4 regions of the Tumebacillus algifaecis genome follow, and region 1 is predicted to be linked to each of the others. Evidence: riboswitches for the same ligand, from Rfam matches in the RefSeq annotation. Region 1 holds a riboswitch; each other region holds the start of a gene.
The links. Region 1 has a riboswitch for cobalamin ahead of CIG75_RS02545 (FecCD family ABC transporter permease). Riboswitches for the same ligand answer to the same signal wherever they lie in the genome.
Positions count from the first base shown of each region.

Region 2: linked by a shared signal. The riboswitch ahead of cobJ (precorrin-3B C(17)-methyltransferase) and the one ahead of CIG75_RS02545 (FecCD family ABC transporter permease) in region 1 are both predicted to bind cobalamin.
Region 3: linked by a shared signal. The riboswitch ahead of CIG75_RS16770 (acyl-CoA thioesterase) and the one ahead of CIG75_RS02545 (FecCD family ABC transporter permease) in region 1 are both predicted to bind cobalamin.
Region 4: linked by a shared signal. The riboswitch ahead of CIG75_RS05125 (S-layer homology domain-containing protein) and the one ahead of CIG75_RS02545 (FecCD family ABC transporter permease) in region 1 are both predicted to bind cobalamin.

Region 1 covers NZ_CP022657.1:512,754-518,532, reverse strand. The annotation lists gene CIG75_RS02560 (ABC transporter substrate-binding protein) at 1-554, opposite strand, end outside; gene CIG75_RS02555 (methyltransferase domain-containing protein) at 580-1,647, opposite strand; gene CIG75_RS02550 (ABC transporter ATP-binding protein) at 1,654-2,454, opposite strand; gene CIG75_RS02545 (FecCD family ABC transporter permease) at 2,451-3,539, opposite strand; cobalamin riboswitch at 3,726-3,912, opposite strand; gene CIG75_RS02540 (AraC family transcriptional regulator) at 4,542-5,402, opposite strand; gene CIG75_RS02535 (SGNH/GDSL hydrolase family protein) at 5,513-5,779, shown strand, end outside.
Region 2 covers NZ_CP022657.1:3,829,121-3,834,899, reverse strand. The annotation lists gene CIG75_RS16965 (serine hydrolase domain-containing protein) at 1-411, shown strand, start outside; gene cobO (cob(I)yrinic acid a,c-diamide adenosyltransferase) at 666-1,229, shown strand; cobalamin riboswitch at 1,267-1,441, shown strand; gene CIG75_RS16955 (nicotinate-nucleotide--dimethylbenzimidazole phosphoribosyltransferase) at 1,514-2,608, shown strand; cobalamin riboswitch at 2,644-2,821, shown strand; gene cobJ (precorrin-3B C(17)-methyltransferase) at 2,962-4,725, shown strand; gene CIG75_RS16945 (sirohydrochlorin chelatase) at 4,737-5,690, shown strand; gene cobK (precorrin-6A reductase) at 5,687-5,779, shown strand, end outside.
Region 3 covers NZ_CP022657.1:3,788,989-3,794,767, forward strand. The annotation lists gene CIG75_RS16755 (aminotransferase A) at 1-1,152, shown strand, start outside; gene CIG75_RS20825 (hypothetical protein) at 1,326-1,469, shown strand; gene CIG75_RS16760 (helix-turn-helix transcriptional regulator) at 1,784-1,993, opposite strand; gene CIG75_RS16765 (helix-turn-helix domain-containing protein) at 2,182-2,583, shown strand; gene CIG75_RS16770 (acyl-CoA thioesterase) at 2,745-3,236, opposite strand; cobalamin riboswitch at 3,381-3,572, opposite strand; gene CIG75_RS16775 (GNAT family N-acetyltransferase) at 3,601-4,833, opposite strand; gene CIG75_RS16780 (IucA/IucC family C-terminal-domain containing protein) at 5,041-5,779, shown strand, end outside.
Region 4 covers NZ_CP022657.1:1,137,523-1,143,301, forward strand. The annotation lists gene CIG75_RS05110 (SdrD B-like domain-containing protein) at 1-1,406, shown strand, start outside; gene fabL (enoyl-[acyl-carrier-protein] reductase FabL) at 1,510-2,268, shown strand; gene CIG75_RS05120 (hypothetical protein) at 2,340-2,708, shown strand; cobalamin riboswitch at 2,756-2,928, shown strand; gene CIG75_RS05125 (S-layer homology domain-containing protein) at 3,082-4,374, shown strand; gene CIG75_RS20595 (hypothetical protein) at 4,457-4,894, shown strand; gene CIG75_RS05130 (DUF4430 domain-containing protein) at 4,852-5,670, shown strand; gene CIG75_RS05135 (energy-coupling factor transporter transmembrane component T family protein) at 5,667-5,779, shown strand, end outside.

The sequences.
Region 1 (5,779 bases):
CGTGGCTCCACACGAAAGATGCGGCCGATATTTTGGATGTCTTTGTACACATCCTCCAAAGTGGGTTCTGTCATGTTTGACGATTCCTGGATATACGTTTTAATCCCCGCTTCGTTTAGATCTTTCACCGTCCCTAAAGACTGTTCGGTAAAGGCACTTTTCCAGCCTGCATAAGCAAAATCAGGTTCGACCGCAAAGAATGCTTCTTTGGATGGGTATTCCTTGGACAAGACAGGGATTTTGGAATAAGCATCCTGAAATTCCGGTTCGATTTGATCATCTAAATATGCAGTGCCAACCATCGATTCTTGCAGACCCAACGCGAGCATGATTTCAGTAGCATGTTGGTTCAGGGAGACCGCCTTCTTCGGCACATCTGCAAAAGTGAGAGTGTTTCCCATATTGGTAAGCGTAATGGGCTCGAGCTGCCCCTGCGGAGCCTGTTGTACTTCTGAACCTGTTTGACTGTTGTCAGTATTGCCGCAAGCAGTAAGCGTGAACGCGAAGATGATCGAAAGCGTTGATACAAGGAACGATTTTTTATTCCATTTCATGTGTGATATTCCTCCAATTCTCCAATTAACGCACCTTTGCAAGCAAGGTGAATCGTGATCCGCGATCGGCAGACGGTTGATCCCTACCGGTGTCGAACGGGTATCCGCCGTTCATCCAAACATCCTCCCGATATTGCTTGACTTTCCGCGTTCCCAGCACCCCTTCCAGCGTTTCTTCCAATCCGAGGTCGATTGGAAGCGGCTGAGCCTCCGGAAGCAACGCGGTAGCCCATGGTTGGGAACAACCATACTTTTCATACGTAGCTGTCACTGCAAACCCTTCCGCCGCGAGCAGCAGGCCCAATTCTTTAGGAGTCATCAGTGCATACTCCCGTTCGGCACGATAGCGGACCTGTTCCCTTCCCTCTACGAATGATTCATAGGTAACGGAACAATGAAACAGTTGTTGAGCCAAGGAAGTCGATCCGGAAACTTGCTGATAGACGATTTTTCCATTCGGTAAGCGCTTGCGGCGTGATGTGTTCCACTCCGCTCCTGCAGGAGGAATGAGCAGATCGATGGCGACCCATCCTCCTTTTCGCAAATTTCGACGCATCTGTTGCAGTAGCGCCACATGCTCATCCAGCATCGTGTAATGTTGCAAAAACCCATCCGGGCAGATGATGTGGGAGAAGTTCGGTTCGGTATCGAAATGCATCGCGTCTGCTTCGATCAATTCCAAACGCTCTGGATTATCTTTGAAGAGTCGATCCCGCTTCGTTGCCGCCACCTTCAGCATGTCCGGGCTCCAATCCACTCCGCATACGGTCGCGCCAGTCTGCGCGATCTCGGCGGCAATTCTTGCGGTGCCCACGCCTAGTTCTAGCACAGTCGGTGTCGTATCCCATTCCTGAATCCAATCTCGGTAAAACGCAATCCCCGCTTTGCCGACAAACTGGTCGTAATACTCAGCCTCCATTCCGGTGTAAAGCAGGCTGGCTTGCCGCTCATGCCGCCCTCCTTGCATGCCGCATCGCGAACAGAGACCGCCTGCCAGCTCCGAAAGTGGAGTGCCTGCGGGAATGCCGTTTCGGCTGTCACCATACCATTCGTCATACATGAAGCTGCAAAAACCGCATTTCCAAAACGCCATCGCCATTTACTCCTCTCTTTGTGCCGTTGCAAGCCGAAGAGAAAGATTCGGCAAAAAGGTAATGTGTGGTTTCCCCGTGACGTGATGGATGGTGACCTCAGCTTCTACACCAAAAATCTCCCGCAACAATTCGGGTGTCATCACATCCTCCGGCGGTCCGGACACAACGATACTGCCATCACGCACGACATACAGCTCGTCACAATAGACGGAAGCGAGGTTCAAATCATGCAGCGCTGCCAGTACGGTTATATCGAGAGTTTTGACCAGATCCATCAGTTGCAGTTGATGACGAATGTCCAAGTGATTGGTTGGCTCATCCAGAACAATGATCTCCGCCTGCTGGGCAAGGGCCCTCGCGATCAACACACGCTGTTTTTCTCCGCCGGACAAGCTCATAAAACTCCGCTTGGCGTACTCGGTCATGTCCACACGCGACAAGGCCTGTTCCACGATGTCCAGATCCTCAACCGTATCCGATTGAAACATCCCCTTATGGGGAGTGCGTCCCATCATCACGATTTCTTGAACCGAAAAATCAAAGTTGTGAGTTGATTCCTGACTGACCACTGCCATCCGCTGAAAAACGGAGCGCGCGGGCATCCGATACAATTCCTCGTTATCCAAATAGACGGTGCCTGTATCCGGTCTCAAAACGCGGTAGATCATTTTGAGCAGTGTCGATTTCCCACAGCCGTTTGGTCCAATCAATCCGACGAATTTTTTGTCGGATACCTGTAAGGTGATATCTCGAATGATCGAGGATTGCCCAATACGGAAAGAGACGTTCTCTGCTTTTACACTCATCGGTTTCCACCGCCAAACGTATAGGAGTTGCGCCGCAGAAGCCAAATAAAGAACGGACCGCCGCAAATCGACGTCACCACTCCGATCGGCACTTCTTCCGGCGCCAGTACCAAACGGGCCAAAACATCTCCCCAGATCGCCAGCAAGACTCCGAGCAATACACTGACCGGAAGGACCCTCCGATGATCAGAGCCAACCAGAAAACGCGCGATATGCGGAATCATCAGTCCAATAAACCCAATCGAACCACATACCGCCACAATCACCCCGGTAAGAAGCGAGGCGACGATGAGAAGTACTTTTCGCAACGAATTGGTGTTGATCCCAAGTGTTTTCGCTGCTTCCTCCCCCATCAACAGCGCGTTGAGGCCGCGATATTGAAACAGTAAAAAAATGAATCCGACGAACACCGCACAACCGGGAATGATCACATATTCCCATTTGGCACCGGAAAAGCTCCCCATCATCCAGAACATGGCATCGCGAATTCCCTGCTCCCTCGGTGCCATCATCACGATAAAACTGGTGATGGAAGATAGCACCATGGAGATCGCGATTCCTGACAACAGCAGGCGTGAAGTGGTGATGATTCCTGAGACGTTTGCCAGCATATAGACGACGATCATCGAAACAAGTGCCCCTAGGAAAGCCGCGATGCTTAGCGCATACTGTCCGAACATCGGCAATGCTCCGAAAATGATAACCATGACAGCCATTACGGATGAACCGGACGAGACGCCCAGAATGTACGGGTCTGCAAGCGAGTTGCGCAGCAGTGCCTGGATCACCGCCCCTGCCAAGGCAAGTCCGGCGCCGGCTACAGCCGCCAGAATCACACGGGGAAACCGGATCTCCCAGATGATGTGCTCTTGCGCCTTGCTCCAATCCGGCACAATGGATGGTCCCCAAAAAGGAAGATGGGACATGGCCACTTTCCATACGGTAAGGGGCGCGATTTTGACTGGACCGAGCATGACTGCCATCGTGATCGACACCAAACACAAAACGATCAGCAGCAAAAGCAGGTTTCTCCACGAAAGCCCACCTACGAATCGAGTCGGTTTTGCTTGTCCAATGGATTGAATCGAGTTCAATTTGCAACTCCCTTTCCTCAATGTCTGCTGGTGCAGGCCCCAGAAAACACGATGCCTGACAGCACAAAAAGCCCCACCTTGGCAGATGGGGCTACGCGTACAATCAAAAAAACGACGCAAAGAAAGAAAACCAGGCCGCTTCCTTATTCGTACACCTCTCCTCTCCTCGAAGGTTTATCTGGTGCGGCAAGCTAGGCAGGTCTCCTGGCTTCCGGATCAATGCGCTCTTTCGTCTTCCCCGATACTTATCGAGTGGCATGCGTGAAAGAGAACTCCTCGGTTACAGTGGCGGGACCGCTCGGGATTTTCACCCGATTCCCTATTATCCCTTTATCAAAAGGGCACCTAGTTGCGTCCTATCAAATTACTATTCAGTATAAAGAAGATGCCATGCTATGGCAATCTGTAGTCTTCATTTGTGTAAGGGACGTTGGACGCCTGAAACGCATCGGGGAGTCGGAGGGGTGCAATTTTTGGAAAATCAGGCGACCAGATTCGCAGAATTACCTTGGTTACGGGAGGTAAGACCTTTATCATGATCGTAACTCCCGAATACCGCACATCCCCTTTTGATATACCTTTTGCGATCATCGCTGGTGTGAGTCAGATAGTCGGAGTTTTTGCTTCCATATAATAGCATACAGACTGGGAGGCTCATGAACAGGTGGAAGCGTCGTTTCCAATCTGGACAAACCTCAGTTCTTGATAGTTTCAGACTTCAAACGGGGCGAGTATAACGGCCATTTCGAATGCCTCTCTCCTTCTAAAAAAGACTGTGTGCCGTGCTTATCTCACGGGACACAGTCAGAATGAACTTTTTGTTACTGTAGAGTGACAAAAATGTCCTTTCACTTTTGGTGCAGCCCGCCGTAAGCTTCCGGCAGCTCTTCGGCCAGCCGATCCAGCACCTTCTGCGACTCCGTTTTTCATCTCCGAACTCACGTGCACGCCATCTATGCCCAGCCAACTCCCCCTGCGGAGGAAGTTGGCTTTTTAGATGTTCGTTTTTTTCAGAATCGGAATCCAAGCCTCGCAGCGATACGCTTCCGCCTGGGCATCTCCCGGCAAATACACTTCAATCTCCGGCAAACCTGCATGCTCAAATTCGGTCGCCGGAAACCACACCTTGTAAATTTTGCGCAATCCGCTCTGCATCGCCCCCGGCAGCGGCCCCGAACAAGGGAAGATCGCCCAAGTGGCAGCCGGAATCGTTTGGACGGACCATCCCTGTGCCAAATCTAAAGAAGCGGCGTCTGCTTCCCTTGCGATCATGTATGTGAATTCTTCCTCAAAACTCATGGTTAGGCCAAGCAAAGGCGTCTCCGTAGAGAGCGAGCTCAGCTTGTCAAGCGTGCCGTCCTTCCGGCTTTCCCCCCAAAACCACTGTCGGGTACGGCCATCTTGACCGCAAACGAGCTCTGCCGACTTCCCGACGACGGTGAACGCTTCTTTTTCCACAATGCGATAATCCACTTCCGCGTCGCCCAGCGCGTGCGGTTCGAACGAAACGCGGGGGAAGGCTTTGATCGACACGCCCGGTTTCCGGGCGGCCGACGGGGAGACACCGTGGAGCTTTCGGAACGCTTTACAGAATGACTCAGGGGGATCATAGCCATATTTAAGCGCGACATCGACCACTTTTGCCGAGGATACGGCCAACTCTTGGGCGGCTAATGTCAACTTGCGCTTCCGCACATATTCGCCCAGCGTGATCCCCGACCACATATGAAACATTCGCTGAAAATGAAAGGGTGACGAATACACAGCCTTCGCAATGGTCTCCACAGGCAGCGATGTTTCCAGATTGCTTTCGATAAACTCCAGCGCTTCCTCTAACCGTTTCTGCCAATCCAAACCGCATCACCTCACTCCCATTTTACAACAAAGCATGAAAAGACAGGATCGTTTCCGCCCCCGTTGTTACACTGTGATCACATAAGAATCACACACGAGAGGTGATGGAGATGAAAAAATGGCTGTACTCAGTCGGAATCATCTGCATGGTTGCCGCCCTCCTTACCGGGTGTCAAACCAGCTCCCCGCCTGCAGCAGATGAGAAACAGCTGATCGCACCGACCAGCCCGGAGTGGCTCTATACGCATGGCCCTTGGAAAAAAGTCAACGAGCCGGAATGGGGCGACGTGATGAAAGGCTGGATGAACAGCACCGATCGCCCGCAGTTCGGCAGACGCGCCTCCATCGAAACGGACAGTCCCTATGCCATCCTCAGA
Region 2 (5,779 bases), 1.2 Mb from region 1:
GGGGACGGAATGCAGCGCAATCTGTTTGTCTCGGCGCGCGAGTTCGCCATGTGGGGGTACTTGCATCTGACGCGCGGGCGAGTGAACGGCAGACAGGTCGTGCCTGCGGAACTTGTACGGCTGGCGACAGAGGTGCAAAGTCCTGAGCTGTCCGATCCCGATCTGCCTTCGATCGGCTGTTTTTGGTATGTGCAGGATCGGCAGGCTTTGCGAAGTGAGATTGGCTCTACGGTTCCCAAAGGCTCGTATCAAATTCTTGGCGTGACAGGTCCGGCCCTGTTGGTGGTGCCGGAAGAGGAGCTTGTCGTCGTCAGGATGTGCAACAAACGTTATAACTACAGCGGACCGGATGGGGACTATCTGCACTACCTCCGTGAGTTTGGCGACTGTGTGATGCGGTGTGTACGCTGAGTCGAGCAGTTTTACCTATACTGTAATCGAAGTATTTTACACAGACGGAGAAAAACAGTTGCGGTTTATGCTCTCGTCCAGTCTGTATGCTATGCCTGCGACCACCGTGCATAGCAAGATTTTGGGTCTGAAGTGGCTTGAAGCGGACGGGTAATCTGTGCTTAAATGGCGCAGAAGCAATCAGGAGCCGTACAAGTAGCTCAAGACGAAAAGCAAAGCCGGTTTGCTCGAACGGATCGAAGCGGCGGTGCGATATGAACAGGAGTGAGCACATGGAACGAGAGAAGCGACAAGGCATGACGCTGGTCTACACCGGTGATGGCAAAGGCAAGACGACCGCGGCGATGGGGCTGTGCGTGCGAGCGGTCGGGCGTGGGTACAAGGTACTGATTTTGCAGTTTATCAAGTCGCCGGAGCGTACCTATGGTGAGCAGATCGCCTTGGAAAAATTGGGCGTGGAAATCCGCCAGCTCGGGATCGGGTTTACCTGGACGAAGACGCCGGAGGAGCATCGGGCGGCACTGAAAAGCGCTTGGACGGTGGCGAAGGAGAGCGTGCTGTCGGGGGAGTACGATCTGGTGATTTTGGATGAGTTGAACAATGCGCTGTCGATCGAGCGCTTTCCTGTGGCCGATGTGTTGCCGTTGGCAGAGGTGCTCGAAGCGATCCGAACTCGCCCGCATTACGTGCACCTGTTGATCACCGGGCGCAACGCTTTGCCAGAAGTGATCGAACTTGCCGACTTGGTGACGGAGATGAACCCGGTCAAGCATTACTATGACGAAGGCATCCCCGCTGTTTTTGGCATCGAGTATTGATTTTTCGCGCGGCTTGCCGTAGTCTATGAGCTAGAAAAATGGATGTCAATCGACAGGTGCCCGTCACGACGGGAGAATAGGGAAGCAAACGCGCGGGCCCGCCGCTGTATTCGGGGACCCTCTCTGACCACTGGACCGATTCGGTCTGGGAAGGACAGGGAAGATGGGGATGATCCGAGAGCCAGAAGACCTGCCTGTCGAGATGGATCGTTTTGTTTGGATTTGGAAAGTCCAAGCCTTTTTAGGCTTGGACTTTTTCTATTTTCTTGAAGGGATGATGTGCGATGATCAATGCGGCAAAAGAACGTTGGGACATTTTGACGAAACCGCCGGGAAGCCTCGGGAAACTGGAGGAGATCGGAATTCGTTTGGCAGGGTTGCAAGGCACGGTGTTCCCGAAGGTGGAGCAGCGCGCCGTGGTGGTGATGTGCGGCGATCATGGTGTGACCGAGGAAGGGGTGAGCGCGTTCCCATCCGCTGTAACGGGGCTGATGATGCAAAACTTCGCCAACGGCAAAGCGGCGGTGAACGTGTTGGCCCGGCAGATGAACTGTGCGGTGCATGTGGTCGATGTCGGCAGTCGGGTGGAAGGAGACGTGCCGGGCGTGCTCTCGCGAAAGGTGCGCATGGGCACAGCCAATCTGGCAAAAGGGCCAGCGATGACGAAAGAGGAGGCCCAGCAGGCGATCGCAGTCGGCGTGGAGACGGTCGAACGGTTGCATACGCAAGGCGTGCAGGTGGTCGCACTTGGCGAGATGGGCATTGGAAACACGACGCCGAGCGCGGCGCTGGCCGCCGTTTTGCTCGGGCGAGCTGAGTGGATCGCAGAAGCAGTGGGCGAGGAACAAGCGGGTTCCAAAATGAGTCCTGACGAGTGCGCACCGTCTGCCAGTGCGGAGAACGAGGCGGCGCTGTTGCAGTTGGTCGGTCGCGGAACTGGCATCGCGGATGAGCAAGTGTTGCACAAGGCGCGCATCATCGCGCAGGCGATCGCGGTCAATCGGCCGGATGCGAACGATCCGCTCGATGTGCTCGCCAAACTGGGCGGGCTGGAAATCGCCGGGCTGGTCGGTGTCGTCCTCGGCGCGTGGGAGCGCAAGATGGCGGTGATCGTGGACGGCGTGATCGCGGCGGCGGCGGCGCTGGTCGCCGTACGGATGGAAGAACGGGTGAAACAGGCACTGTTCGCGTCGCATCTTTCCCAGGAGCCTGCCCACCTTGCCCTGTTGCAGGAAATCGGGTTGGAACCACTGTTGATGTTGGAGATGCGCCTCGGGGAAGGAACGGGGGCGGTGCTGGCGATTCCGCTGTTGGAAGCCGCTTGTCGATTGGTGTCGGAGATGGCCACGTTTGCCGATTTAGGTCTCGACAAGCCCTAATTTTTCACCTATACTTTGAATCGTTCGATCACAAATAAATAGGATAACGTTCAGGTGCTCGCAAGAGCTTAAAAGGGAAGCCGGTGTAAGTCCGGCACGGTCCCGCCACTGTAATTTGGGTAGCATCCTCTAACAAGCCACTGTTTCACGATGGGAAGGCAGAGGATGTGATGATCCATGAGTCAGGAGACCTACCTGTATTGTTTTCCATACCTTCTTACGGGGATATAAGAGGGGTGGGCGATCGTTTGTCATGAATGCTTTTTTGTGAATGCATTTGCATGTGGACGTTTAGACGCCTTCCTTCGGGGAGGCGTTTTTTATTTGAAATTTTCAGATGGGAGATGAACGAGATGCGCGGGAAGCTGTTGATCATCGGTTTTGGACCGGGGAGTTTTCAACACATCACGGAGCGTGCGCGCGAGGCGCTTCAGGAGTCGGACGTGATCATCGGGTATAACACTTATGTCGATCTGATCCGCGGGCTGTTGACCGATCAAGAGATCGTGCGTACGGGCATGACCGAAGAGGTGAGCCGAGCGATCGAAGCGGTGCGCCAAGCGGAGATGGGCAAAAAGGTGGCGGTGATCTCCTCGGGCGATGCTGGCGTATACGGCATGGCCGGCCTCGTCTATGAGGTGCTGGTGCAAAAAGGCTGGCGGGAAGCGGACGGCGTGGAAGTGGAAGTGATCCCGGGCATCTCGGCGATCAACTCCTGCGCTTCGTTGCTTGGGGCACCTGTGATGCACGATGCCTGCACGATCTCGCTCAGTGACCACTTGACACCGTGGGAGCTGATCGCACGCCGGGTGGAAGCGGCAGGTATGGGTGACTTTATTGTCGCGCTGTACAATCCGCGCTCCGGAAAGCGCACGCGGCAGATCGTGGAGACACAAAAGATTTTGCTGAAATACCGTGCGGCCGATACTCCGGTCGGACTGGTGAAAAGCGCGTATCGCGATCGCCAGTCGGTGATTCTGACCACACTCGGCGAGATGCTCGAACATGACATCGGAATGCTGACGACGGTGATCATCGGCAACAGCACTACGTTTGTGTATGACGGAAAAATGATCACGCCGCGCGGGTATCAGCGCAAGTACACGTTGGACCGAGCGGAGCAACCGATCCGAGCGAATGAGCGCCTGAAAGCGGAGCACGAACCGTGGGCACTCCACGGCGGCGTCACGGAGCGACCGACTGGAGGAGATAGCGGATCGGTCACGTTGCCAGATGATGCTAACACGGCGGCTGAGACGCTGGCCGAAACGCAAAGGAGCGAGCCCGAGCAGGACGGGGCGAGTGTTGTAAGCGGGGTGTGCGAAGGTGAGGATGTGCTTCGCACAGCGCCTGCGAAAAGCGCGCAACCGCTCGACTTGGCTCTGCAGGCCGTTCAGATGCTGGCCGAACGCGGGGTTGTGAGCAGCAAAGCGGTACAACAGCCGACCCTCAACCCGTTTGACGCGATGCCAGCCATTTTGGAAATCGCCGTCTCACCTGGGGTGGGCAACAAGAAGTTGAACGCGCGTCAATTGGCCACGCTGATCGAAGCGGCGGGTGAGGACGGCGAGATCGAGTACACGCCGCACCATTATGTGTTGCTGCGCGTGACGACCAAAGAGCCGGAGCAGATCGCCGCCCAGTTGCAAGCTGTCGGGCTCCTCGTGCAGCCGATCGGTGACGTGGTGCAGATCAAAGCATGCGACTTCTGCAATGGGGAGAAGTCGCAGTCGATCCCGGAAGCGGATGAAATCGCCAAACGATTCCAAGGGCTTGCCGTTCCTAAGGAACTGAAGATCGGTTTTGCAGGCTGTGCGATGGCCTGCTACGGCTCGGTGCATGAAGACCTCGCTGTCATCTATCGCCGTGGCAAATTTGACCTGTTCCTCGGTGGGAAGACGATCGGCAGAAACGCCCATCCCGCGCAGCCGGTCGCCGAAGGGATCTCGGCTGACGAGCTCGTCGATACGGTGGGCCGCGTTTTGGCCGAGTACAAAGAAAAAGGTCACCCTGACGAGCGTTTTCATAAATTTTTCAAACGAATTGGTTCGGTCGCAGGTTATCACCACAACGAACACGTTCCCGCCATCACCGTCGATACGGTCTGCGGAGACTAGGAGGACTACACATGTCGAAAAAACACGCGATTTTGCTGGTTGGACACGGAAGCCGCGACCCGGAAGGCAATCAGGAACTGCTGGTGTTCGCTGAGCGGGTACAGGAGCAGTTGGCGCAAGAGTTTCCGATTGTGGAGACCTGTTTTCTCGAATTTGCCGCGCCGAGCATCCCCAAGGGCATCGACACCTGCGTAGCGCGCGGTGCAGAAGCGGTGACGCTGGTTCCGGTGATTCTGTTCGGTGCCGGGCACTCGAAACTGCACATCCCGCATGAGATCGATGAAGCGCGAGAACGCCATCCGCACGTCGCTTTCTCCTATGGCAAACCGATCGGGGTGCATACGAAGGCGCTGGACATCTTGAGCTCGCGTTTGGCCGAAGCTGGTTTTTCCCCATCGGGCACGGAACGAACGGATGATGCGGTGCTGATCGTTGGGCGCGGAAGTTCAGATCCGGATGCGAACAGCGATCTGTGCAAAATTTCGCGACTGCTGTTTGAGCAAGTTCCGGTCGGCTTCGTGGAGACCTGTTACATCGGTGTGACCGAACCCGATTTTGCAGGCGGGGTGGAGCGCTGTGTGAAGCTGGGTGCGAAGCGGATTTTCATTTTGCCCTATTTCCTGTTCACAGGCGTGTTGATCAAGCGGATGGAGTCGATGACGGAGGCGTTTCAACAGACCTACCCGGATGTGCAGATGGTGATGGCCGATTATTTCGGCTTCCATGACAACCTCGTCAACATCATTCATGAACGGGCGGTCGAAGCGGCGCAGGGTGAGACGAAGATGAACTGCGATCTGTGCAAATACCGTCTGGCCGCGATGGAGGATCATCACCACCACCATCATCATGACCACGATCATGACCATGACCACCATCACGATCATGACCACGACCATGATCACGATCATAACCACGACCATGACCACCATCACGAGCATGATCACGCGGAGGTACGCAAATGATTCTTCATCTCGCAGGTACCAGCGATGCGCGCGAATTGGCCGTCAAGCTGCGCCAAGAGGGGTATGAGCTGACCGCATCGGTCGTCACC
Region 3 (5,779 bases), 1.2 Mb from region 1:
GAACACTTGCTCAACCAGCGCGTACGGGACATTCAAATGTCGGGCATTCGCAAGTTTGCGATGATCGCAGCCGAATACCCAGACGCGATCTCACTCACACTCGGCCAGCCCGACTTCCCAACTCCAGAGCATATCAAGACGGCAGGTCAAACTGCCATCGCAAACAACCGCACTTCTTACACACCCAACGCCGGACTGCCTGAGTTGCGAGCAGCAGCCAGCGCTTTTTTGTCTGCCAAATACGGTCTTTCCTACTCCCCGGACACGGAGATCATCGTCACCAACGGCGCATCCGAAGCGCTCGACATCGCGCTGCGCACGATCTTAACTGAAGGAGTAGAAGTGCTACTGCCAGGCCCGATCTACCCAGGCTACGAGCCGCTGATCTCCCTGTGCGGTGCAGTTCCAGTCTATTTGGATACGACAGAAACCGAATTTCGCGTCACCGCCGAGATGGTGCAACGGGCGTTGACCGACAAGACCCGTTGCCTGATCTTGCCCACACCGTCCAATCCGACCGGAGTGGTTCAAGATGCGGACAGCTTGCAGGCGATCGCCGAAGTGTTGCGCGACCGCGATGTCTTCGTCATCTCCGATGAGATTTATAGCGAACTACTATATGAAGGAACGCATGCGTCGATCGCCGCGCAGCCTGCGATGCGCGAAAAGACGATCGTCATCAACGGGTTGTCCAAATCACACTCGATGACCGGCTGGCGCATCGGCCTTACGTTTGCCCCCGCCTATCTAACAAAACAGATGGTCAAAGTCCATCAATACAATGCCGCCTGCGCTTCCTCGATCTCGCAGTATGCTGCGTTAGAAGCGCTGACAGCAGGGATCGACGACGCCGCACCGATGCGTGAAGAATATCGCCAGCGCCGCGATTACGTCTGTGCTCGCCTGCTCGCCATGGGCTTTGATCTGGTCAAGCCGAGCGGAGCGTTCTACCTTTTCCCCTCGATCCGAAAATTCGGCCTGTCCTCCTTCGACTTCGCCACCCGCCTGCTCGAACAAGCTCGGGTCGCCGTCGTGCCCGGCGTTGCATTTTCTCCACTGGGTGAAGGATTCATTCGCATCTCCTATGCTTCGTCGATGGAGCAGTTGCAAGAGGCGATGGATCGCTTGGAAACGTTTATGAAATCACTCTAACCAAAAGAAGCGAAGCACAACATGTGTGCTTCGCTTCTGCTTTTTAGCAAGATTCAATTGTCAGCCCCATTGATTACACTTATGAAAAAATATGTTTACAACCATTGCATAAGCAGATTGTTCCAGTTACAATCAAAACGATGTCATGCAGGCCAGAAAAGGGAGTTTTTGTTTTGAACAAAAAACTATGGCTCCAACTGAACACCAAGCGTTTCCAAACAAGGCTGCTCATCTTTTCACTGCTCAGCGCAGCGACGGCTGAGACACTCAAATGCATTTATTGGGGGATCAAAGTGTTGCAAGCATCCGCACTCTAATCCCCTTGTAAAACAATAGAAGAGGCGGGTCAGGATTGCACCTGTTGCAAGAAAGGCGCTCCATCAGGTACCCATCCGTCCAAAGAGAGTCACCTGATGGAAGCCAATCATCGGACTGCATGATGTCCAGGTACAATCTGACCTGTCTCTCCTAAGCTCTAGTAACCGTAATGAGTCTACCTATTATCCATACTGCCCATACACACAGGTAATCCTACTCTCCGCGATCAAAATTTGTCAAGCGAGCGACGGAGCAGAGTTCTCCGTGTGCCAAGCCCTTCCGAGCTGGGCCAATCGAACCGCTATGCTGTCAGCTACTCCTTCTCCTCCACACCTGCTTGGTCGAAAAACAACTCATCGACCGTCAGCTTGAAAAACCGCGCCAACTTGATCTGCAGTTCCCTGCGCGGAAACCTGTGCCCTGCCTCGATCATCGCATAAGTGCTGACCGGAATCCCAATCTCATTCGCCATTTCCTTTTGCGTTCGATCACCGCGCAATGCTGCCATCTTCTCGTTTTTCATGCGCCCTCCCGCCCACACTTCGAAACCTATATGCAATCATTATAGATACGTATCGTGAACAGTTCAACGCAAAGTACAGCAAGTACACATTATGTGTACCATTTTGCTCTATACGAATGAGAATCACCATGATAGGATGGGGAGGAAATGGCAATCACATTACGTGATTTTAAGAAGGGGGCGTATGTGTGACAAACACATTTTGTGAACGATTATCAGCACTTCGAGTCAAAAGCGGCCTTTCGCAGCAGAAGTTTGCAGACATCTTGAATCTGACCAAAAGCGCACTCTCCAACTACGAAAACGGCACTCGCGAGCCTAACTATGCGACCTTGGTCAACATTGCGGACAACCTCAACGTCTCGCTCGATTACTTGCTCGGGCGCACCGACGACCCTCGCCCCGTCAAACTAACTGTCGGCACTGAGCGACCTTTCGAATTTCCCTACAGAGAACTTCTGAAAAGCTTAAAAGACGACCAATATACGTTGGGTGGACGCCCGATCCCACATTTGATGAAGACGATGATTCAAATCCCGCTCGAATCGATTCAAAAAATCATCAACGCCTTTTTGGCGGAGAACAAGTAATCGCGTTGCCCGTTTGTTTCCTCGCGTGTATAAAATGCAGAAACAGCAAAGGAGTCCACGCGGGCTCCTTTGCTGTTTGGGGTCCTCTCCATCCTCTGTCGTTTGCGCTCAGCTGCAGACGCCCTTGCGAACAGAAGGTGCAAAGAGATCACTCCATTCGCTTACAATTGTTCCTGCGCCATCTTCTTCCGACGTTCCATCCGCACCGCATAGCGTCCTTCTGCCAATTCGTACTGCCTGCGCTCCTCAGCAGATTGCGGTACAACTTGCGGCACCGCAGTCGGCTTCCCTTCCTCATCTAATGCGATAAACGTCAGATAGGCCCTTGCCGTCAATTGTCGCTCTCCGGTCAGCAGGTTCTCCGATTCCACCTTCACATAGACTTCCATCGAGGTTTTGTGCACCCATGTGACATACGCCTCCAGATTGATCGCTTCCCCCGTCTTGATCGGCGCTAAAAAATCGAAATTGTCACTGCCGACCGTAACCACCGGTTTGCGACTGTGCCGCATCGCGGCGATGCAGGCGATTTTATCGACATAGGCCATCACTTTGCCGCCAAAGATCGTTTTGTGATGGTTGGTGTCCGGTGGAAATACGAGATCGGTCATGCTGGTTCTCGACTCACTACTTGGCTTGCTGAACTGTGTCATCGTAATACACTCCTTTTTGAACGATACTGCTGTAGCCAAACAAAAAACCCAACCGATAGGGTTGGGTTGGGGCGTGTACAACGAAGTGGACGACATCAAAATGAGATCGTCAAGTGGACACACCGTTCCTTTCCGCGAAGGTTGCTTGGTGTAGCGAGCAAGGTAGGTCTCCTGGCTTCCGAATCATCGCGTTCTCTCGTCTTCCCCAACGTGGATTGAGTGACATTGCTGAGAGATAGCTCCCCGGTTACAGTGGCGGGACCGCTCGGGATTTGCACCCGATTCCCTGTTACCCCTCGTGCTATGTGCGAGGGCACCTTACTGCCGACTTATGCAGTTGTAGTTTTACTATACCAGCTCACTCCTAAAACGCAAACATGCACATCATCTTCTCATTGGTGCGGAACAGCCGGGTCAGCGTCTCCACATGCGCCGCATCGGACAGCTTGGCCAAACCTAAGCGGTGCAGGCGGTCGAACGTGGTCGTGCCTGCGAGCAAGCTGGAAAAATCGGCGACAGGAAGCGTCAGTTCGGCATCGACCGGACCCTCGGTCACCATCTGCGGACGGCCTTCGTCGAAATACAGCAACGTGCTGGCCTCGTTTTGCGGGAGAAAGCTGTCTTCGAGGGTCAGCTTCAGCTTGAACGTCTCCCCGTTGAAGTTGTGTTTTTGCAATTCGGCAAACAACTTTGGAACATCGACCACGCGCACCATCAACCCGCAACCACTGACGCTGGTTTCGAGGAAGATCGAATCGAACACATCGTGCATGTTCGTCGATGTGGTGCTCAACAAGTAATGAATCCCCTCATCTTGTGTGCTGATGTTGACGCGGTGGAACTGGTCCGCTTGGCTGTGCAAGAAGGTGAACAGCTCCTGCAAGGCCTGATCGCTCTCGTAGACGATGTGCGGGATATAGATCTGGTTGACCAGCATGTGATCTTTGATGAAACGCATCAACATATAGCCTTTCAACACACCGTCTTCGCGGAAGCCGACGACGCGGGCGCTGTCCGCCTTGAAGAACCCTTCGAGATGGTGCGCAGACAACGGGGTCAGTCCATTGCGCGTCAGACTGTAGCGGTTGTAGCAGGCGACCACTTCTTCGAGGTTGTCGCTCGTCAGAATTTCCAAATTGTCCTTGCTCGTATAGCGCGGCAGGTTGGACGGCTCGATGCTGAAGCGACGGTGCTCGACGCCCGCACCGAAGCCCATCTGATTATAGAAGGACATGCGAAACGGAAACAGCGTGACAAAGCTGGTCCCTTTTTCACGGAAATGCTGAAGTGAGAAAGTCATGATCTCCTTGGCGATCTTCTCTTTTTTATACAAGAGATCGACTGCGACCAACGCGACGCCGCCCACCGGAACCATGCCTTGACCGCGCAGGTTCATCTCAAAATCGAGCAGGCACATGCCGCCGACCATCGTTTGCTCACGGAAGACTCCGTAAAACGTGCGCTCCGGAAAGCTGAAAAAGCGCTTCATCGAAGCTACCACTTGCTCCAGCGTGCCGCCAAAACCCGGGTACGCGTTGCGGTACAGTTTGGCAAATAATTCTGTATCTTCAAGTCCTAACTTTTTGATCTCAAGCATGCTGGACGACTCCTTCAATTTTTAATTCTATTATAAACGAAACCTTCCATTTTTGGATATGCTCCCCTTCATATCTATACAGCCGCTTCCTGCGTTCTACCACTGTTTTTTGTACAGAATCCTTGACAACGAGAATCATTATCACCTATGCTACAAGTAACGAATCTAACCGAACCCTCTTTTCCTGGAAAGGAGTTTGTATACAAGATGAACCAGCTGCCGCAGCATGTGAAAATCATCGAACGTTTGCGTCAAGAAGGGATGCGCCTGCCCTTCCATTTTGCAGAGGAGCAAGATCGTCCAGAAGGCATTGCGATCGAACGTCTGCTCAAGGACGTTACTTTGTTGCGCAATCTGATGCAAAATGTGGCGACGCAGATGCAGTCAAACAACCTAGTCGCTGCCGCATCGCTGTTTCAAAAGCGGCTGGCTTCCGTCTTGCTCGCTTCCGTTCTCACGCCGCTGTCAACCGTCGGGCTTGGCCTGATCGCCGATGCCGACTCGACGGAGATCGTGCTCGTGGACAACCTGCCTGCCCGTGTGATCCTTGATAGCAGTCACCTGCAACTGCTCGTCAATCGCCTGCCCCACGATTATCAAAACCTTGGCCCTGGCCATGTCCATCACGATTCTGCACAGGTGCAACTTGTGCTCAAAGCGCTGTTCGATCGGACGCTCGGGCCGTTGATCTATCAGATCGCCTCCGAGTTCAAACTGTCCCCAAAAGTCATGTGGGGCAATGTCGGTAACTTTGTCGGCTATCTGTACGGGGAACTGTGCGACCACCCCGTCTATCAACAAGCCGCACAAGCCGACAAAGAGGTACTCTTTCACTCGGTCGGTTTCACTGCGCCGCCGCTTTCCCAAACGTTCCACGAAGTCTGGCTGGAAGAGATCACTCCAGCTCGCAAAATTCGTGTGCGCAATTCCTGTTGCCTGTGGAACC
Region 4 (5,779 bases), 620 kb from region 1:
CTGCGATGCTTGCTCTGGCGCAAGGGCAGGAGATCATGACGATCTTCGCTGGCTTGCTCGAAAAGCCTCGTGGATCGATCGGTGACTATGTCTGGCTGGACACGAATGGCGACGGGATTCAAGATCCGTCCGAGCAGGGCATCAACCAAGTCAAAGTTCAATTGTATGACGAAGGGCACAATCTGATCGACGAGACGCTGACGGCCACTTTTGCCGGAAAAGCAGGCTACTATCGCTTCGATCAAGTTTTAACCGGAAAGTATTACGTACAATTCATCCTTCCAGGCACGGCAACTAAGCAATCGGCGGGCAACAATCGTGCGCTCGATTCTGACGTCGATCAGAACGGCCGCACCGCGGTGTTCACGCTTCAACCTGGCGAGGTTCTCAATCAGATTGATGCGGGTGTCTTAGGCTCCGTAATACCGCCTGTCAACCTACCTGGAACGATCGGCGGTAGGGTCTGGATCGACTCGAACGCCAACGGATTGCAGGAAGTGGACGAGCCCGGGCAAAATGGTGTCACCGTCGAGCTGTACAATGATGAAAACAAACGTATCGCTTCGACGACGACAAGCAATTATAACGGGAAGCCGGGCTACTATCGATTTAATCAGATCCAACCGGGTCGTTATCATGTGCGCTTCCTGTTGCCTGACGACACGTACTCGTTTACCGAAGCTCTTGTTGGGGCAGGACTCGGGAATGATTCGGATGCCGATGCTGACACGGGACGTACCGCTTCGTTCCTGCTTGGGATCGGGGAGGAAATCCTGACTGTCGATGCGGGTCTGATCGGACTTGATCAGTTCGAACTTGGCAGAATCATGAGTTTTGTCTGGCTTGACAGGAATGGGAACGGGATTCAGGACCCAGATGAGTTGGGGATCAACGGCGTGCGCGTTGAACTGTACGATGAGTTTGGTAACCTGGTCGCGGTGACGACAACGACCACCTATCAAAACAAGCCAGGATACTATTCGTTCAGCAATCTGCCGAAAGGGAAGTACAAATTGAAATTTATCCTTCCTGACGGTTACGCGCTTACAGCAGGAGCGAATGGAAGTGACGTGCTCGATCTGGCGGGATGGTCAACCACCATCGATTTGAAAGCTGGTGAAGTGAATCAATCGATCAGCGTTGGATTGGTCATCTCACAGGCTCCTGGCAATGGTAATGGTAATGGTAATGGTAATGGTAATGGTAATGGTAATGGTAACGGTACTGGCAATGGCAATGGCAATGGCAATGGCAATGGCGGGACTGGGCAAGTGAAACCTGGTCAAACGCCTGCTCCGGGGAGCACGCTCCCACAAACGGGCGAACAAGCGCCGCTCATGCCATGGTTTGGGCTGGTATTGTGCTTGCTTGCAGGAAGCTTGCTGCTCATCCGCAAGAATGCCTAACTCGAAAAGCTTCTTCTTCGTTTCATGCGAAGAAGAAGCTTTTTCTCATTCTTTCATGCTATACTTACTCTTAAGACCAACTACCAATGGAGGTACACACATCATGACCACACTCAGCGGCAAAACAGCGCTTATCACCGGGGGCTCCCGCGGGATCGGCAAAGCGATCGCCATCAAACTGGCCAGCGAAGGCGCGGATATTGTCATCAATTTCTTTCGTAACCGCAAGCCTGCCGAAGAAACCAAAGCGCTCATCGAAAGCATGGGACGCAAATGCCATATCATCAAAGCGAACGTCGGGGATCTCGACAAGATTCATTTGCTTTTTGACGAGATCAAAGAGACGATGGGCGGTCTCGACATTCTGATCTCCAATGCGGCATCGGGCGTTCAACTCCCGGCGATGGAAGTTGAAGAAAAACACTGGGACTGGACGCTCAACATCAACGCCAAGGCGTTGCTGTTCCTCGCGCAGCAAGCGGTTCCGCTCATGGAGCAACGCGGCGGAGGCGCGATCGTCTCGATCTCATCGCTTGGCAGTCGCTTCGCCTTGAAAAACTATACCTGTGTCGGCACTTCCAAAGCAGCCCTTGAGTCGCTCACACGCTATCTTGGTGCGGAGCTGGCAGCGAAGAACATCATCGTCAACGCCGTTTCCGGAGCGGCCGTCGATACGGATGCGCTCACCCATTTTCCGAACCGCGATGAAATGATCAGCGATGCGGTCAATCGCACTCCGGCTGGCCGCATGGTCACGCCAGAGGATATTGCTAATTCTGTGCACTTCCTCTGCACCGATCAAGCGCGCATGATCGTCGGCCAAACGTTGATCGTTGACGGTGGCTTCTCGCTGATCGGCTAGCTGGCATTTGACCTTCACCCCGTACTTCGTTAAACTGAAACCAAGAACGCACTACATACGAGGTGATCTCAATGCTTACCGAAGCACTTTTTCGCTCCAACGAATTTATGGTCATCCAAGCGGCAGTAGCTGCTGCCAACTTTGCCATCGGTGCCTTTACCATTGAAAAACAAGGCCAAGAGGCGCTTGGTGATACGGAACGTGCAGCTCGCATGCAAGGTGCCATCGATAAAGCGAAAGCGGACCGTAAATTCGCGCTCTCCCTGTTTGACACGCATCTGCGAGGCGAATTCAACACCGAAGCAGATTTCAAAACAGTGCTCGACATGGTGCACAACTACAACTCCTTGATCGATCACTCCTTGATCAACTCCCGTGCGGCATTCCTTCCGCTCGGCGCTGTGCCGGAGATGCGCAAAGATCGTTTCGAAGAACAATAGGACCAGCCTGCGGGCTGGTCTTTTCACTTGTTTCTCAATCATCTAAATGATAAACTACCACTGTAGTTAGAAGAGAAGGGAAAGTGGTGCAATTCCACTGCAGCCCCCGCTACTGTAAACGGCGACGCGCTCACGATAACCATTGTCCAATCGGATGAGAAGGGGTGAGAATTGCGGTAGACCCGTTAGCCAGGAAACCTGCTTCTAACCGTAGTCCTTTGGTGCTTTCGGCGGGAAGGTACAGGAACCGGGTGATATTCTCATGGCGATCCCTAGCGATGGCTGGTTGACCCTGATCCTCTACACCTTCAACTCCTCCCTGAGCGGCAGGAGTTTTTTTATGACCACTTTTCATTTCGAGAGGAGAATATTCATGAAAAAGCGTTTGGCAAGCATCCTGCTCGCCACCTCACTCTTGATCCCGCAAACGGCTGTGCTCGCGGCGGATGATCAAGCGACAGTCAAAGTCCGTGTCGTCGGACTGAACGGCCTGTACAAAGAACAAACTGTTCATGTCGGTCAAACTGGTTTTAAAAACACAGTCGGTGAAGTGATCACCATGCAAAAACCGACGACGATGGGTGCACTGGTCACGCTGCTTGATCAAGAAAAGCTGACCTACGAAGCGAAAACGGTTTCTTTCGGCTCCTACATCAGCAAAATCGACACCCTCGCTGAAAAGACCCTTAACGCCAATTCCGGTTGGTCGGTCTGGGTCAACGGCCAAGCGCCGAACTTGTCGGCCGATGTAGCCGAGATCAAAGATGGCGACGAAGTGGTCTGGGGTTACTATGACTACACCCAAACCCTCTTCCCGCAAGTCAACTTCTCGACGACCACACCCAATGTAGGTACCTCGTTCACAGTCAAAGTCACTGCGGAACAGACCACCTATGACGAAGAGTGGAACCCGACCGTCTCCACCGTAAACATCGATCAAGCGGCCGTCCACCAAGCGAATAGCGCAACGCAACTGGCTTTGACCAATGCTGAAGGTGTCGCGACGATCGAAGCCAAGCAAGCAGGTCTGCTCCAACTGCACATCGACAAAACGGATGCAGCAACAGGCGTGCCGCAACTGATTCGTACCGGCACCTTAAACGTGCTCGTCGGCAACCCGAACGCCTCTTTCAACGACTTGGCTGGCTATAATTGGGCCGAATCGTCGATCCTGAACCTCGCCCGAAAAGGGGTGGTCATCGGAGCTGGCAACAACGATTTCCAACCGAAGCGCGCTGTCACCCGCGCTGAATTGACGAAGATCCTCGCCCTTGCAAACGGCGACCTTTCCTTTGGCGGAACCGCATCGTTCCGTGACGTGGCCGACAACAACGGCTATAAATCTTTCATCCAAACGGTCGTGCAAAGAGGGTATATGAGCGGCGATCAAGCGGGCACGTTCCGTCCTGATTCGGGCCTCACCCGTGAAGAGTTGGCCGTCGTCCTCGTCCGCTTCTCCGGCCTAGAACTGTCGAATACCAAAAACCTGGTGCCTTTCAGCGACAGAGAAACTGTCAGTGACTGGGCACAGCCGTATGTCAAAACCGCTTTTGACAAAGGTCTGATGGCTGGCGATGCAGAAAACACCTTCCGTCCGCAGGCCACCGCTTCGCGTGCTGAAGTAGCAACTGCTATCGTCAATGTCATGAACAAACTCAACAAGTAGTACGCTGTACGGGAGAGGCTCTGCAAAGAGCTTCCCCGTTTGCTACTTCTGCTTATATGAATGAACAGGAGGAACAGGTATCATGCAGTTCACGAAACGTCTTGGACTTTTTCTTGCGCTTGCCTTCTTGGTCACCGCTTGTGGCAGCGAAGAGTCAAAACAACAAGTGGGAAAGCTGCCCGAACAAGTCGTCCAGCTCCCGGAGCAAGAACAGACTCAACAGGAAGCGGAACAAACAGACCAAGAACCTCAACCGCCTGATGACAAAAAAGAAGCGGAACAGCAGCCAACCACCGATCCGGCTACTCCGTCCAAGCCTGCTAACGAAGCTCCGGCATCCAACGGCACCTCAACCCCACCTGCGACATCAACCAAAACGCCAAGCGGCGGGGAGCAACTAAACCATCCACCCCACCAAAAAAACAGCCTGCAGGCAACTTCAACATGTTTGTCACCCACAATTTTGGTGCGGCCTCTGTGTACAACCAAGCGGTTGATTACTACAGTGGTGACACGGTGATGGACGTGATGCGCACCCGTCTCGAAATTGAAACGGCGTATGGGGGCGGATTTGTCAACAGCATCAACGGGGTCAAATCGGGCTACACGGACAAATCGATCTTTACCCGCAAAAAACGCGACTGGTTTTACTACGTCAACGGCTCGATCTCCGGTGTCGGGGCCGATGCTTACAACGCCAAAAGCGGCGACACTGTCTGGTGGGACTACCACGATTGGTCGGGCAACGGCTCGACCACGCCGAGCGTGGTCGGCGCGTATCCGCACCCGTTCACTGTCGGCTATAACGGGGCGATGCCAGGCACTATCATCTATTACAGCGGCGGCCACACCGAACAAGCGGAACGATTGGCCGTCTCCTTGCGCAGCAAAGGGGCGAAAAACGTGCGTCATGAAGCGTTCAGCAACCAAAGCCTGACCGAAAACACGACCAACGCTATTTTGCTCGGCACTTGGTCCGAACTGGAGGCGAATTCGTCCGTTCAAGAACTGTTCAGTACCCCGACTCGAACCGGCATCTATGCCAATTTCGAAAACGGTGCGGTCAACCTGCTCGACTACACGGGCGGCGCATCGGGCCAAACGGGGCAAGCGCTGGTCGCAGCGACCGGAACGGGCAATGGCGACACCACTCCGACATGGTTTTTGATCGGTCTTGACGTCCCCGCCCTCGATGCGGCGGTCGGCACTTTGGTGAATCCCGGAAACAAACTGCGCGGGAAAGTTGGCGTCGTTTTAAGCGGCGGCACAGCGATCGGAGTTCCAGTCGCACCATGAGGCTCGAACGATTCCACGCGGCGACGCTCTCGATCTATCCGCTCCTGCTGATCGTGCTTGCGATGATCACGCAACACCCGCTCTACCTGACCGCTTTGCTTGTGGTCAC